DNA from 3 places in the Arthrobacter sp. NPDC093125 genome. Region 2 is predicted to be linked to each of the others. Evidence: riboswitches for the same ligand, from Rfam matches in the RefSeq annotation. Region 2 holds a riboswitch; each other region holds the start of a gene.

Region 1 (4,360 bases), on a different contig from region 2:
CGCCGAGACCTGCGAGCTGCTGCAGCACGGCGGCTGCGGCGCCTTCGTTGCTGGCCGGCTGCCCGGTTGCGGCAGCAGCCATCCTGCCCAGGGCCTCGGCCAGGTAGTTGTCGGAAGTCTGGAGCATGTGGTCGACCTGCCGGCTGACAGTCGCGGATTGCACCTCACCCAGAACGGCGGCGTCCGGCGCCGCTTTCCCCTCCAGACGTCCGACGGCGGGCGCCACCTGCAGTCCCGCGGCGGCACCGGCCGCCGTGAGCTGGGCGGCGAACGCCTCGCCCGCGGCCAGGGCTGAGTCCTGCGGGCGGGGGCCAGCGGTGACGGCCGGATCGAAGCGCGCCGAATTCAGGGCGAGCGGAAAGAGCGGGGCCATCTCGCCGGCAGCGACGTCGTCCGGGCTCCAGGCAGTGTTGAGGGGCGCGCCGGTAAAGAGGGAGTCGTCCACCAGGACGTCCACCCTGCCGCGGAACCCGTCTTGGCGCAGGGACTCCACGGTCAGTTTGGCGAGAGTGGCCAGTCCGGCATGGCCCAGCACCTTGTCCTTGGCGGACTCGCCTGCAGTGAGGAGGACGTCTCCGCCGCCCACCAGCACCACCGTCCTCGAATTGGAACTTGCCGCGCCCGACTTTGCGCCGGGTGCCGGGCCTGCCACTGCTTTGGTGCTGAACCGCGTCTCCGGTCCGATGGCCTTCAGTGCGGCCGCGGCGGTGAGCAGCTTCATGTTGGATGCCGGGATCCTGCTGGCGGCGCCGTTCCGGTCGAACAGCACTTTGCCCGTGACGGCGTCCTGGACTACCCCCGTAAAGGTGCCGCCGCCGTCGGTCTTCAGAACCGGGTTCAGCTTGGCCGCGACCTGCGCAGGCAAGGGAATGGGCGCTGACGTGCTGAGCGGATCAATCCCTTGGGGAACAGACAGCTCCTTCGGCAAGAGCTGCCACGCAGGGGTCTGCACCGGAGCCGCCATCGTCGGGGCCTGGCCCGTCAGCGCGGGGGCAATCAGCATCCCGGCGGGAATGGCCAGGGCGGCGAGCAGGACCGTAAGGAGCAGGGTGGGCCAGGCCCGGAGCAGCACGCCGATGCCGGCACTACGCGGACCGCTGCGTCTTCTGCCGATCCTGGCGCGGCCGGTTGCCTTGCCTGTGGTGCCCCTCATGCCGCTGGTCCTCAAAGTCCTGAAATTACCCCATTAGTTCCTGAAACCTGGGCCTCTCGCTATATCCTCAATAGTAGTCGGCGGCAGCGACAGCCCTTTTTCGTTGAATCTAAATGGATGCCAGCGTGCCGCAAACACCCAAGCAATCGTCGAGGAGCATTCCATGAAGCATGACGTGACCATCGAGATTCCCAAGGGATCGCGCGTCAAGTACGAAGTCGACCACGAGACCGGCCGCGTCCGCCTGGACCGCGTTCTCTTCACTTCCATGCAGTACCCCACCCACTACGGCTTCTTCGAGAACACCCTCGGCGAAGACGGCGACCCGCTGGACGCACTGGTGCTGCTGCAGGACTTCGATCTGCACCCGGGCGTCATCGTTGAGGCCCGCCCCATCGGCGTCTTCAACATGACCGACGACGGCGGCGGTGACGCCAAGGTCCTCTGCGTGCCGGCCGATCCCCGGTTCGACCACATCCAGGAAGTCAGCGACGTCAGCGAGTTCCTGATCAAGGAAATCGAGCACTTCTTCACCCGCTACAAGGACCTGGAGCCCGGCAAGTGGGTCAAGGCCGAGGGCTGGGCCGACCGTGCCGCCGCAGAGGCAGAGCTCGAGGCCTCCATCAAGCGCTACGTGCCTGCAGCACACTAACGTTCCCCAGCACGACGGCGGCTGTGCGGTTCCAAGCGGACCGCACCAGCCGCCGTCGTAATTTAACCGGCTGAATTTCGCTGCCAGGCCACGCCGGAACGACCGGCGCCGTTACGCAAATGTGACTTTTACCGGGTTCGTGGGATAGCCTCTTCCGGTGCCTTGGTTTCCGTCGGGGCACTCCCGGGAGGAATGCCGAGCCCTGCCGCTGACCGGGATCCGTTCGCAATATCCAACTGGCAGGGACGGGGGAACCACGTCTTTACCGTCCTTGGTTTCCAAGGACTTGGGGTTAAGTCCTGTCGCTCCCTTTCGCAAGGGACGCAGGACCGGGTGACCTCCCATCCGAACCCGACAGCTCACCCCGCAGGCATGGGAGAGGCAAAATCCATGTCACGTAAGACCATGTCCGCGCGCCACCGCGCCACCCCGACTCAGTCCATCGCTTTGCAGGGACTGTCCTATTCTCTGAAGTCCAACGCATCATCCATGGCCCGGCCGGCCGCCGCCGTCGCCGCCGCTTCAGGCCTTGTCTTCGGCGTCGGAGCCCCCGCCATGGCCGGCGCCAACGCTCCAGAGACATCGGGTACCGCCAGCGTCCAAGCCCAGACCGCAGCTCACGCTCCGGCACCTGCTGCGCCTGCCGCATCCGGCGCCACCCACACGGTTGCGCCAGGCGACACCCTCGGCGCGATCTCTGCACAGCACGGCGTTGCCCTGAACGCCGTCCTGTCTGCCAACGGGCTGTCCCTGTCCTCGGTGATCTACCCAGGTGACCAGATCGTGATTCCGGGCGCCGCACACGCTGCACCGGCTCCACAGGCGGCCGCTCCGGCCGCTCCGGCTGCCCCTGCTGTTCCGCACGCCGCTCCGGCAGCACCCCAGCAGGCCAGCATGGGCATTTACCACGCTTCCGCGTCCATCAAGCCGGCTTCGACCAAGACGGCATCCTCCACCACCCCGGCCAGCGGAGTCGGCGGCGCGCTCGTGGCATCCGCCCGTGCACAGCTGGGAGCTACCCAGGACTGCACCATCCTGGTGGAGCAGGCACTGCGCTCGATCGGCAAGCAGGTGGGCGATCTTGCGCCCATGCAGTTCCACCAGTACGGAACCCCGGTTTCAAACCCGCAGCCCGGCGACCTGATCATCAGCTCCGGCCACGTTGCCATCTACATCGGGAACGGGCAGGCCATCAGCAGTGGCATGAACGGCGTCAACGAAACCATCGTTCACCCGACCTCCTGGCTGACAGGAACGAGCTACGTGCGCGTCAACGCCTAAGCGTCAGTTCAAACACACCAGCGGCAGGTGCTACGGCGCCTGCCGCTGCTGTTTCCGCATACGGGCAGCGGAAGCTTTGCGCTCCGGGAATAACAGCAGCTCGGGGCGGGGACAAGAATTCCAGCACGGACAACTCTCCTGGTTCGGGTGGGACAAACTTGTCTCGCAGCGACCAGCAGGTAGTGTGATTCACGATGTTCACGCTGACTATCAACCAAACAGACAGCCGGCGCGACGGCGACCGGGTCCCGCAACTGCTCAAGGACCTCCGGCATATCCCCGCGCGCCTCGACTTCGATCGGTCGGTCGAGGACGAGGTCCAGGGGATAGTGGACTGTCCCCACCAGGCAGTGGACGCCGCCCTGGTCGCCCTTCGATGCGGCAGCTGGTACGTGGGACTCGGCGTGGGGCCGGTAAACGAACCGCTGCCCAACCAGATCAAGGATGCCGGCGGCCACAGCCTCATCTACGCCCGCCGGGCGGTGGACAGGCTCCGCAACAGCAAGGAGCGGATTCCCGTGGCCGTCGAGGGTCCCTATGCCGATATGGCGGCCGAGTGCGAGGCGATTCTTCGGCTGCTGGGCCACATTGTGCGCGACCGCAGCCAGGCCGAATGGCGGGTCCTGGACCTGCTGACCCCGGGCGTGCGCGGACAGCAGAAGGCAGTGGCCGCCGAGCTCGGCATCACCTCGCAGGCGGTCAGCAAGGCGGTGGCCCGGTCCCAGTGGAACGAGGAGCACGCGGCCCGCCCCGCAGCGGCACGGCTGCTCTCGCTCATCCTCGAAGTGCGGTAGCAGCGCTCCTGCCGCAGGAAGATTCCTCAGACAGCATTGGAGCGTCGCGAAAGACCAGGCGGAACTACAGGAGGCTGTGCAGAACGTGGGCGGCGCCGTCGTCGTACACGGACTTGGTGACCTCATCCGCGGCGGCAACCACCTCTTCCGGGGCCTGCCCCATCGCGACGCCGCGGTTCGCCCAGGCAAGCATCTCGATATCGTTGCGGCCGTCGCCGACCGCCACAGTCCTGGACGGATCGACACCAAGCCGGGTACGGAGGTTTTCCAAGGCGCTGGCCTTGGTGACGCCCGCCGCGGCGATGTCCAGCCATGCCGTCCAGCCCACAGAGTAGGTGACGCCGGCGAGACCGATGTGCTCGATGGCCTCGTTGAACTCCTCGGGGGTGTTCTCTGCGCTGAACACCACGACGCGCACCGCAGTGGCCTCCACCATGGTCTGGAAGTCGACGCCGATGGCTTCGACGCCGAAACTCGCGT
Region 2 (4,360 bases):
CGTCCCACACCACTTCATGGGCGTTCATGGCTCGACCAACATGACATGAGGAAAATTCCGTGCGGGTTCCTGGGCTGCGTGTTTCGGATTTCACCCGGGTTTCCTTTCGTCCGCTCGTAGTGGCTGTTCTGCTAGTTCATGCTGGGTGCGGGGGAGGGTTACATGACTTGTAGCCCACTGAGGTTGAAGATAGATGCCGTCGACGCGCGCAGGCCGTCTGATACTCCCCGACCTGAGCCAGTCACCTCGGCCGCTAAGGCATACAGCCATCAGCGCCCGAGGTCGCCTGACGACATCGCATGTTAGCCTGCCGGCATGCTGACGGGCCACCCAGTCACTGCCACCGCGTGCGGGTTTATGGACCGAAGCTGGAGATGCGAGACTCTGCGTCAGAGTTCGAAGTCTTCATCCGCATACTGCCCGTTGAGCTGCAGACAACGGGCGCTCAGGCCTTCATCCAGGAACTATTCGCGTGGAGAACGGCCCTCGTGCGGGACTGCCAGCAGCTGCCGGAGCTTCCTCCCGAAGCTGACCGCTCCTCTGCGGAAATCAAGGCCCTGCGCATGAGGACCGACGCGTTCGTGGAGTATCTGGATGACTGGCTACATGTGCCCGACCGTGAGCTCGGCGACTACTCCGAGCAGATGAGGAAAGGAATGGATCCGCCGTTGGCCGGACATCGATCCGGAGCTGCACCTGAAGCCTCAGTTAGGTGGCACCAGCACTGGGTCGTAGGCACGGATCCAGCGGCGGCAACCGCCGGAGCTGGCACCGTCAGTATCTCTCGCCGGTCGCGTCCACGGTAAGGCCGCGCAATGCGGCGTGGCTTGCCCAGAAGAAGAAACTACCTTGGGACGGGACTATAGCAAGTCCAAAATCCGCGAGCAGGAGGGGTGCGGGGCGGGTTGCTACGGTTTGGCGGGGCAGTGCATTACTCGCCAGGGACCGGGCTAGTTACTAAATCACGCCCTCATCCACAATAGCGACGCGCGCAGGACTCAGTAACGAATTTGTAACATAAAGCTTTTCTTGCTTACATGGGAGGTAGCCATACCCTCACGTGGTATGCGTGTACCCGCTTCGCCAAACCCCGCCGGCGGTACATGAACCCTTATCTCTAGGCGGGGGCGGAAGACCCACGAATGACGCCTTTGGGCGTCTTGGGGTGAAGCCTGGCCCTGTCATTGCATGCCCGTGAGGCGCGTGTCAGGGGAGGCCGGACAGTCCACTCGTCCGAATCCGACAGCTAATTTCGCCGGCGTCGAGAGGATCTACGCTTTGCCTTCCCACGACAACCACGGCCCACGCCGTGCCATTTTCTCGAGTACATCCGGCAAGGGCCGCCGCCGGGCAGCCTCATCCCCAATGCCGACGCTGCGGGGCCGCGGCCAACAGCTGGCTGTTGCGGCGGCAGTGACCGGAATGATTGGCATGACGGTGCTCACCACGGCTCACGCCGCGCCAGCCGGGATCTCGACGGCGCGCGAAGTTCGCGCCGAGGCGGCCGCCGCCCCCGCCGCCCAGCCGTCCCTGGCGGCGGAGGCAGGATCGTCGCTTGTTTTTGATCGGCCCCAGGTCGAGTCCTCCCCGGCGCCGAAAGCGGCACCGAAAGCGGCACCGAAAGCGGCGTCCAAACCGGCGCGGAAAGCGGCACCGAAAGCGGCGTCCAAACCGGCACGGAAAGCGGCACCGAAATCCGCCCGGGTTTCCGCGCCTTCGGCAGGCCTACGGGCGCCGCTCGCCTCTGTGAACGTGAGTTCGCCATTTGGGCTCCGCGGCAATCCCCTGACCGGGGCCGCCGGCGAAATGCATACCGGGCTTGATCTCGCAGGGGCATGCAACACGCCCGTGTTGGCTGCAGCTGCGGGAAAGGTAACGGAGGCAGGCTGGAGCCCGTACGGTGGCGGAAACCGGATTGTAGTTGACCACGGCAAGGGCCTGAAGACCACATACAACCACCTTGCCAGCATCGGCGTTTCGAAGGGTCAAGCCCTGGGCAAGGGTAGTCGGATAGGCGCTGTCGGAACCACCGGTAACTCCACTGGCTGCCATCTTCACTTTGAAGTGATGGTCAAGGACCGGACCGTCAACCCCGCCGCTTACCTCTAGGGCAATGACACTAGGACCTGTCAGCATTTGCTGAAAGTTCTGCTTAGTTTGAGTAACGGGTTCATCGAAACCGTCCACCGCAACCGGCAGCACCCCTACGCGGAGAAGCTCCTCGCCTCCGTGCCCGGGTCACCCGGCTTGACCCTCGACCAACCGCCGCTATACAACCGCCGGAGCAAGATGGCCCGTCCCGGCGCAGGAATGCTGCGCCGAAACGGGCCAGTTGTGGTGCCGCTGGGGCAATCCCCTGACTTCGTAAAAACGCACCGGTCCGCGTTTTACGATCCTGCATGGTCCGGACGCTCCAGCAGCCGTGAGGCGGCGTATCCGATGACCAGGCCCCAGAAGGCCGAGTGGATGTTGAACAGATCCAGGCCGGAGATGGTCACCACGAAGGTCACCAGCGCGCCCAGGGTGAAGGTGGTGGAGAATGCGGTCACGAACGCCTGCTGGAGTGCCCGCAGCATCGCGATTCCGCCCAGGACCAGGACGAATTCCTTGGGCGTGGCCAGCATCAGCCTGGTCAGGGTGGGAGCCAGCGCCGCGCAGGCCAGTGCGAGGCAGCCGTAGGTCACCGCTGCGGTGTACTGGCGCTCTTTGGCTCCCGACGACGTCAACAAGGCGTTGGTGGGGCCGGTCACGCAGGCCGATACGGCACCTAAGCCGGCGTTCAGTACGGAGAACGCGCCGGACACAATCGCAAAAACGTTGACGGGCGGCCGGTGCCCGGCGGCGCGGAGCACGGCGATGCCCTGGCCGTTCTGGACGAACAGCACTGTCAGCGCCAGGGGAACCACGAGCTCCAGTTGCGCGGCCCAGGTGAACACGGGAGGGGTGAACACCGGGGCGGCCAGGAGCGGCCCCGGCCCGCGGGGAACGAATTGCCCGCTGACGGCCACCGCCAGGCATCCTGCCACCAGCGTGCCGAGGACCGGGGGAAGGAACTTTCCCAGGCCCGGAACGGCGGTCAGGAGGAGGAAGGCGCCCACCATCGGGGCGGCAATGGCCGGATTGGCCTGGCTTGAGGAAACGATGTCCGTGCCGAAGCGGAGGAAGACGGCGGCAACCATGGCCATGACGATCGGCATGGGAATTGTGGCCATGATCCGCCGGACCACCCCGGTTGCGCCCAGGGCCAGGATGAGCAGGCCGGCCGTGAAGAACGTGCCCACCACTTCCGGGAAGGACAGATGCTGCAGCGACGGCCCCAGCAGCACCGTGCCGGGAATGGACCAGGCAAACCCCAGCGGCTGCCGGTAGAGGAGCGACATGATGAGCGTCGCGGCGCCGCCGGAGAACAGGATGCCGAAAACCCACGAGGCGAGCTGGTCCTGGGTCAGCCCGCCGGCCGCGCCGACGGCCAGGGTGACGGCGATGGGCCCGGACGCGGTGAAGACCAATCCGATGGCGCCGTTGGACAGGTAGGGCAGGTCCACGTCGCGAAGGAACCGGCGGGGTCCGGGCGGACGGTGCCCGGGCCGTTCCAGGAGCGGTTGCTGCAATGGCGCGGGCGTCGGCGCGGGTGTGGTCCAGGGATGGATTGGGGCTGGGTCCTGGCGGGAACTGGGCATCCTGGCTCCTGGCTGCGGGGTAGAAAAGGCAGGCGCCCCGGAGTTACCGCTCCGGGGCGCCTGGCGTTGCCGGGCTCAAGCCCGGCATCAGACAAGAAGGGGCAAGGACCTACTTGGTCTGGCCTTCCTTCGCGAGGATGTAGTTGTAGACAACTTCCTCGCCGGTTCCGCCGTCCGTGCGCGGTCGCGGGTCGAGCATCAGTTCGGGCTTGACGGCCGATGCGATGTCGTCCGCGTTGTGCGGGTCGCCCGGGAAGTAGAGCTGCTGGGTGACGGGCTGGTAGCCGGGTGCCGAGACCTTGATGTGGATGTGGGCCGGACGCCAGGCGTGCCAGCCGGCCGCCTCGATGAGCTGGCCGCAGGCGCCGTCGGTGGGAATCTGGTACGGCGCGGGGCGCATCGTGTTGATCTCGAAGCGGCCCTGGTCATCTGCCTTGACCGTGGCGCGGAAGAGCCATTCGGGCAGGCCCGGCGCGTACTGCGAATAGAAGCCGGCGGCATCGGCGTGCCAGATCTCCACCTGTGCGTTTTGGAGGGCGTTGCCGTTGGTGTCCGTGAACTGGCCGGTGAAGCGCAGGGGGGTGCCCTCTTCGCCGTCACGCATCTGGACGGTTGCCGGCGTAGGCAGCTCGGGGGATCCGGGCACGTAGTAGGGCCCCTCGATGGTGCCCTTGGTGCCG
Region 3 (4,360 bases), on a different contig from region 2:
TGCCGTAAGATGCACCCCGCTGCCGGTTCGGTGCACGCCGCTTTTGGGCATGGAAGTGTGCTGCCTGCCGGCGTCACATCCCCGGCTGTCACACGCCCTTGATAGTTTGGAGCCATGGCAAGCAACTGGGACCGGCTGGACGTCAGCCAGCGCGAGTCCGTGCAGGAGAACGTGGAGCTCTACGAGCGTGTCCGGCCGGCCCTGAAGCTTGTCACCCGCGAGGTCCTGCTGATGCTGCGGACCATGCTCAAGGATACGGAGGTCACCCCTCTGTTCGTCACCGGCCGGACAAAGACGGTGGAGTCATTCCGGGAGAAAATCTCGCGGACCGAGGAGCCGCTCGAACCGGACGGGCCGCGCCTGCTGAAGTTCCCCGACCCCTTCCGCACCCTCAACGACATGGTGGGCGTCCGCGTGATCACCAAGCTGCCGACGGAAAACGCCGCCGTGGCCAACATCATCAAGCGCCAGCGCCAGCTCTTCGACTGCCGCGGGGACCGCGAGAAGGACATCGGCTCCATTGAGTCCGGAACATACGGCTACTCCAGCCGGCACCTGATTCTGCGGACCATCCAAAACGACGTGGTCAAGGAATACCAGCAGGTCTTCAACCCTGAGGTTCAGCCGAACGGCAGCTATTTCTTCGAGTGCCAGATCCGCACCGTCTTTGCGCACGCGTGGAGTGAGATCGAACACGATATCCGCTTCAAGGCGGAGGACCCGCGCGCCTGGACGCCCCATTTCGACCGGCAGTTCACGGCCACGGCCGCCATGCTGGAAACGGTGGAGACCGCCTTCGCTGACCTGCACGAGCGCTATGAGGAGGTCCGCAGCTACTGGGACATGGACGGCGAGGGCGCGGCCCAGCTCACGCCCAACCGCATCCGTGACGTGTGGCGCGCACTGCTGCCGCACGTGGACCGGAAAGTGGACGATGACTGGGGATGGGCGGCTGAGCTCATGGCTGCCCACGGCCTCAACCAGACCGTGCAACTGGCCGGTCTGCTCAGCGCCAACCGGATCACCGAGGTCCGCAAGGCCCTGGACCACCGCTACTCCCCCGGTCCGGACCGGCTGCTGGATGACCTGCTGCTGTGGCAGTACGGCACGAGGCACATCGACCTCACCGCAGAAGCGCCCGACGTCGTTCCGCACCCGCGGCGCGACAGCCTCCTGCGGCGGCTGAAGCAGATCGAACGCTACCGGCAGACCAAGAAGTAGAGCCGGCCGCGGCGCGGCGGACTCCACCTCCCGACGCACCCCTACCCGGCGCAACCTGAGATCGCTCGCACAACACGCCCCTGTTACCCAAATGTGACTTTTGCTCCAGGCTCCCGTACGGTAGAAGACGTGCCTTCCTCACCGAGGAAGGCATTCCCGCGCTGATTGCCTAACTCTGCCGCAGCCTCGGGATCCGATCGCAGACCTTTCCGGCAGAGACGGGGAAACCAATTTTCGGCCCGCTCGAAGCGGGCCTTGGGGTGAAGCCGCGCAGATCCTGATTCCTCAGGCCGCGGCCGGGTGTCTCCCATCCGAATCCGACAGCTCACCTCGCAGGCATCGGGAGAGGCTCCTTCATGTCTTCACGCATTACCCCTGCCCGCCGCGCAGCGGCCGGCCGTTCAAACCCGTTCGCTTCCGCATCGCGCGCAGTCACGGCAAATGCCGGAGGACTGGGACGCAAGGCTGCCGTGGTCCTCGCGGCATCGGGGCTCGCCTTCACCGGGACCATGGCCGCGAATGCCGCCAACGCCCCGGCCCAGAAGGCCGCCGCCCCCGCCTCAGCTCCCGAGGCTGCCAGCCAGTCGCAGGCCCCGCTGAGCGCCAGCTCCAGCGTCAGCATCGCCTACGAGCGCCCGGCCGTGAAGTCCACGCCGGCCCCCGTTGTCAAGGCACCCGTCGTTGTGGAGAAGCCGGCTGCGCCTGCGGCTCCCAGGGTTGCTGCAGCGCCGAAGGCTGCTGCCGCCGCCCCCGCCGCTGCTCCGGCACCCGCGGCCGCGCCCGCGCCGAAGGTCACGGTCAAGTCCGCACCGGCACCGGCAAAGGCCCCCGCGCCCGCAGCCGCCGGCGGCATCAACGCCTCCATGGTCGCCGCGGCCTACGCCCAGGTCGGCATCAGCCAGGACTGCACCGCCATGGTGGAGAAGGCACTGGGCGCCTCGGGCATCCGTGTTGGCGACCTCGCCCCCATGCAGTTCATGAACTACGGCAAGGTCGTCTCCACGCCCCAGCCCGGCGACATGATTGTCCAGTCCGGCCACGTAGCCATCTTCGTCGGAAACGGCAAGGCGCTCAGCGGCGGCATGAACGGCGTGAACGAGACCATCGTTCACCCGCTGTCCTGGCTCACCGCAACCGGTCCGGTCACCTTTGTGCGGCCCGCAGCCTAACCGCGACTAAGCAAGACCGCGCACCTGAATAAGGTGCGCTCACAGAGCCGGCGTTGCGCTGCCTTGGGGGCAGCGGAGCGCCGGCTTTTTGCTGCCCTATGCACGTTTTGCCTTCCCTCGACGGCGGGGACAGCTTCCATATCCCGTCAAACTTCCGCCCTGCCTCCTTGTAGAAACCCTCCAAAATGGCGCCCCGATTTGGAAACTAGCGTCTGTTTGAGAGAGATCCGCACCTACAAGGCAAGGAACAAAATCAATGACGATTCAGGCAGACCCGCCCGTGACCCGCTACGAAATCCTCGAGACCGCCCGGCAACAGGTCCTCGAGGAGGGCGTGGGACTGAGCGAAAGCCAGCTGGTCGAGGTTCTCCGCCTTCCGGACGATGCACTTCCCGCAGCCCTCCAGCTGGCCCACGAAGTCCGGCTCAAGCACTGCGGCGAGGATGTCGAGGTGGAGGGCATCATCTCGATCAAGACCGGCGGCTGCCCCGAGGACTGCCACTTCTGCAGCCAGTCAGGCCTGTTCGACTCCCCTGTCCGCGGCGTCTGGCTGGACATTCCTGAACTCGTCAAGGCAGCCAAGGAAACCGCAGCCACCGGCGCCACCGAGTTCTGCATCGTCGCCGCCGTCCGTGGCCCCGACATCAAACTCATGAACCAGATCAAGTTCGCGATCGACCGCATCAACCAAGCTGTCGACATCAACATCGCCTGCTCGCTGGGGATGCTCACCCAGCGGCAGGTCGACCAGCTGGCCGAGTGGGGGGTCCACCGCTACAACCACAACCTCGAAACGGCACGCAGCTACTTCCCCGAAGTCGTCACGACCCACACTTACGAGGAGCGCCTCGAGACCTGCAACATGGTCAAGGCGGCCGGCATGGAACTGTGCTGCGGCGCCCTCATCGGGATGGGCGAAACCCTTGAACAGCGGGCCGAACTCGCCGCCCAGCTCGCCGCCCTGGAACCCCACGAGGTGCCGCTCAACTTCCTGAATCCGCGCCCGGGGACCCCGCTCGAGAACCAGGAGATCATGGACGGCAAGGACGCCCTGCGCGCCATCGCCGCGTTCCGGCTCGCCATGCCCCGCACCGTGCTCCGCTACGCCGGCGGACGCGAACTCACCCTCGGCGACCTCGGCACGAGGGACGGGCTGCTCGGCGGCATCAACGCCGTCATCGTCGGCAACTACCTCACCACGCTGGGCCGTCCCGCCACGGCTGACCTCAACTTGCTCGTGGAGCTGAACATGCCCATCAAGGAATTCCAGAAGTCGCTGTGAACGGGGTTTCAACAGGCTCATCCAGTGCGAAGTTTTGCGGGCACTGCGGGGACCCGGCCGACGGCGGCAGCGTCCCGCCGTCGTCCGGGCACCGCCGCTGCGGTGAGTTGCTGGCGCTGGAGCCGCCGCGGTACTGCCCCGACTGCCGCAGGCGGATGAAAGTCCAGGTGACACCGCTGGGCTGGCAGGCGGAGTGCTCGCGGCACGGGGTGCTCGTCCCATGAGGCCGGGCTCAACGCAGGCGGGTCTGATCCAGCGCGACCGCGAGCGCCTGTGGCACCCCTATGCGCCCGCGTCCCCGGACCTTCCGCTGTGGGAAGTGGAGGCGGCCGACGGCGTGCGGCTGCGGCTCCGCGGTGAAGACGGCGAGTGCCATGAGGTCGTGGATGCGATGTCATCCTGGTGGTCGGCGATCCACGGGTACCGCCACCCGGTGCTCGATGCCGCCGCCAAGCGGCAGCTGGATAACTTCAGCCATGTGATGTTCGGCGGCCTGACGCATGCTCCGGCTGTGGAACTGGCAGAACACCTGGTGGAGATGGCCCCCGCTGCAGCCGGACGGCCGGGGCTGGAGCGGGTGTTCCTCGCCGATTCGGGTTCCGTGGCCGTGGAAGTCGCGCTGAAGCTGGCGGTGCAGTTCCAGACGGCGTGCGGGCGGCCGTCACGGCAACGCTTTTTGAGCATCCGC

The links. A riboswitch is a leader RNA that binds a small molecule or an ion and turns the genes downstream of it on or off. The one in region 2 is predicted to bind cyclic di-AMP.
Region 1: another riboswitch for cyclic di-AMP. It lies ahead of ACIP9X_RS02360 (LysM peptidoglycan-binding domain-containing protein); the one in region 2 lies ahead of ACIP9X_RS18630 (M23 family metallopeptidase).
Region 3: another riboswitch for cyclic di-AMP. It lies ahead of ACIP9X_RS02600 (hypothetical protein); the one in region 2 lies ahead of ACIP9X_RS18630 (M23 family metallopeptidase).

Annotation. Positions count from the first base shown of each region.
Region 1 covers NZ_JBIVOQ010000001.1:511,541-515,900, forward strand. Annotated here, with positions in the region: gene dacB (D-alanyl-D-alanine carboxypeptidase/D-alanyl-D-alanine-endopeptidase) at 1-1,153, opposite strand, end outside; gene ACIP9X_RS02355 (inorganic diphosphatase) at 1,317-1,805, shown strand; cyclic di-AMP (ydaO/yuaA leader) riboswitch at 1,997-2,193, shown strand; gene ACIP9X_RS02360 (LysM peptidoglycan-binding domain-containing protein) at 2,196-3,086, shown strand; gene ACIP9X_RS02365 (hypothetical protein) at 3,281-3,880, shown strand; gene ACIP9X_RS02370 (HAD family hydrolase) at 3,945-4,360, opposite strand, start outside.
Region 2 covers NZ_JBIVOQ010000014.1:36,575-40,934, forward strand. Annotated here, with positions in the region: gene ACIP9X_RS18625 (hypothetical protein) at 375-806, shown strand; cyclic di-AMP (ydaO/yuaA leader) riboswitch at 1,099-1,273, shown strand; gene ACIP9X_RS18630 (M23 family metallopeptidase) at 1,279-2,109, shown strand; gene ACIP9X_RS18635 (benzoate/H(+) symporter BenE family transporter) at 2,388-3,680, opposite strand; gene catA (catechol 1,2-dioxygenase) at 3,790-4,360, opposite strand, start outside.
Region 3 covers NZ_JBIVOQ010000001.1:560,880-565,239, forward strand. Annotated here, with positions in the region: gene ACIP9X_RS02595 (GTP pyrophosphokinase family protein) at 115-1,221, shown strand; cyclic di-AMP (ydaO/yuaA leader) riboswitch at 1,378-1,574, shown strand; gene ACIP9X_RS02600 (hypothetical protein) at 1,578-2,390, shown strand; gene bioB (biotin synthase BioB) at 2,647-3,672, shown strand; gene ACIP9X_RS02610 (adenosylmethionine--8-amino-7-oxononanoate transaminase) at 3,893-4,360, shown strand, end outside.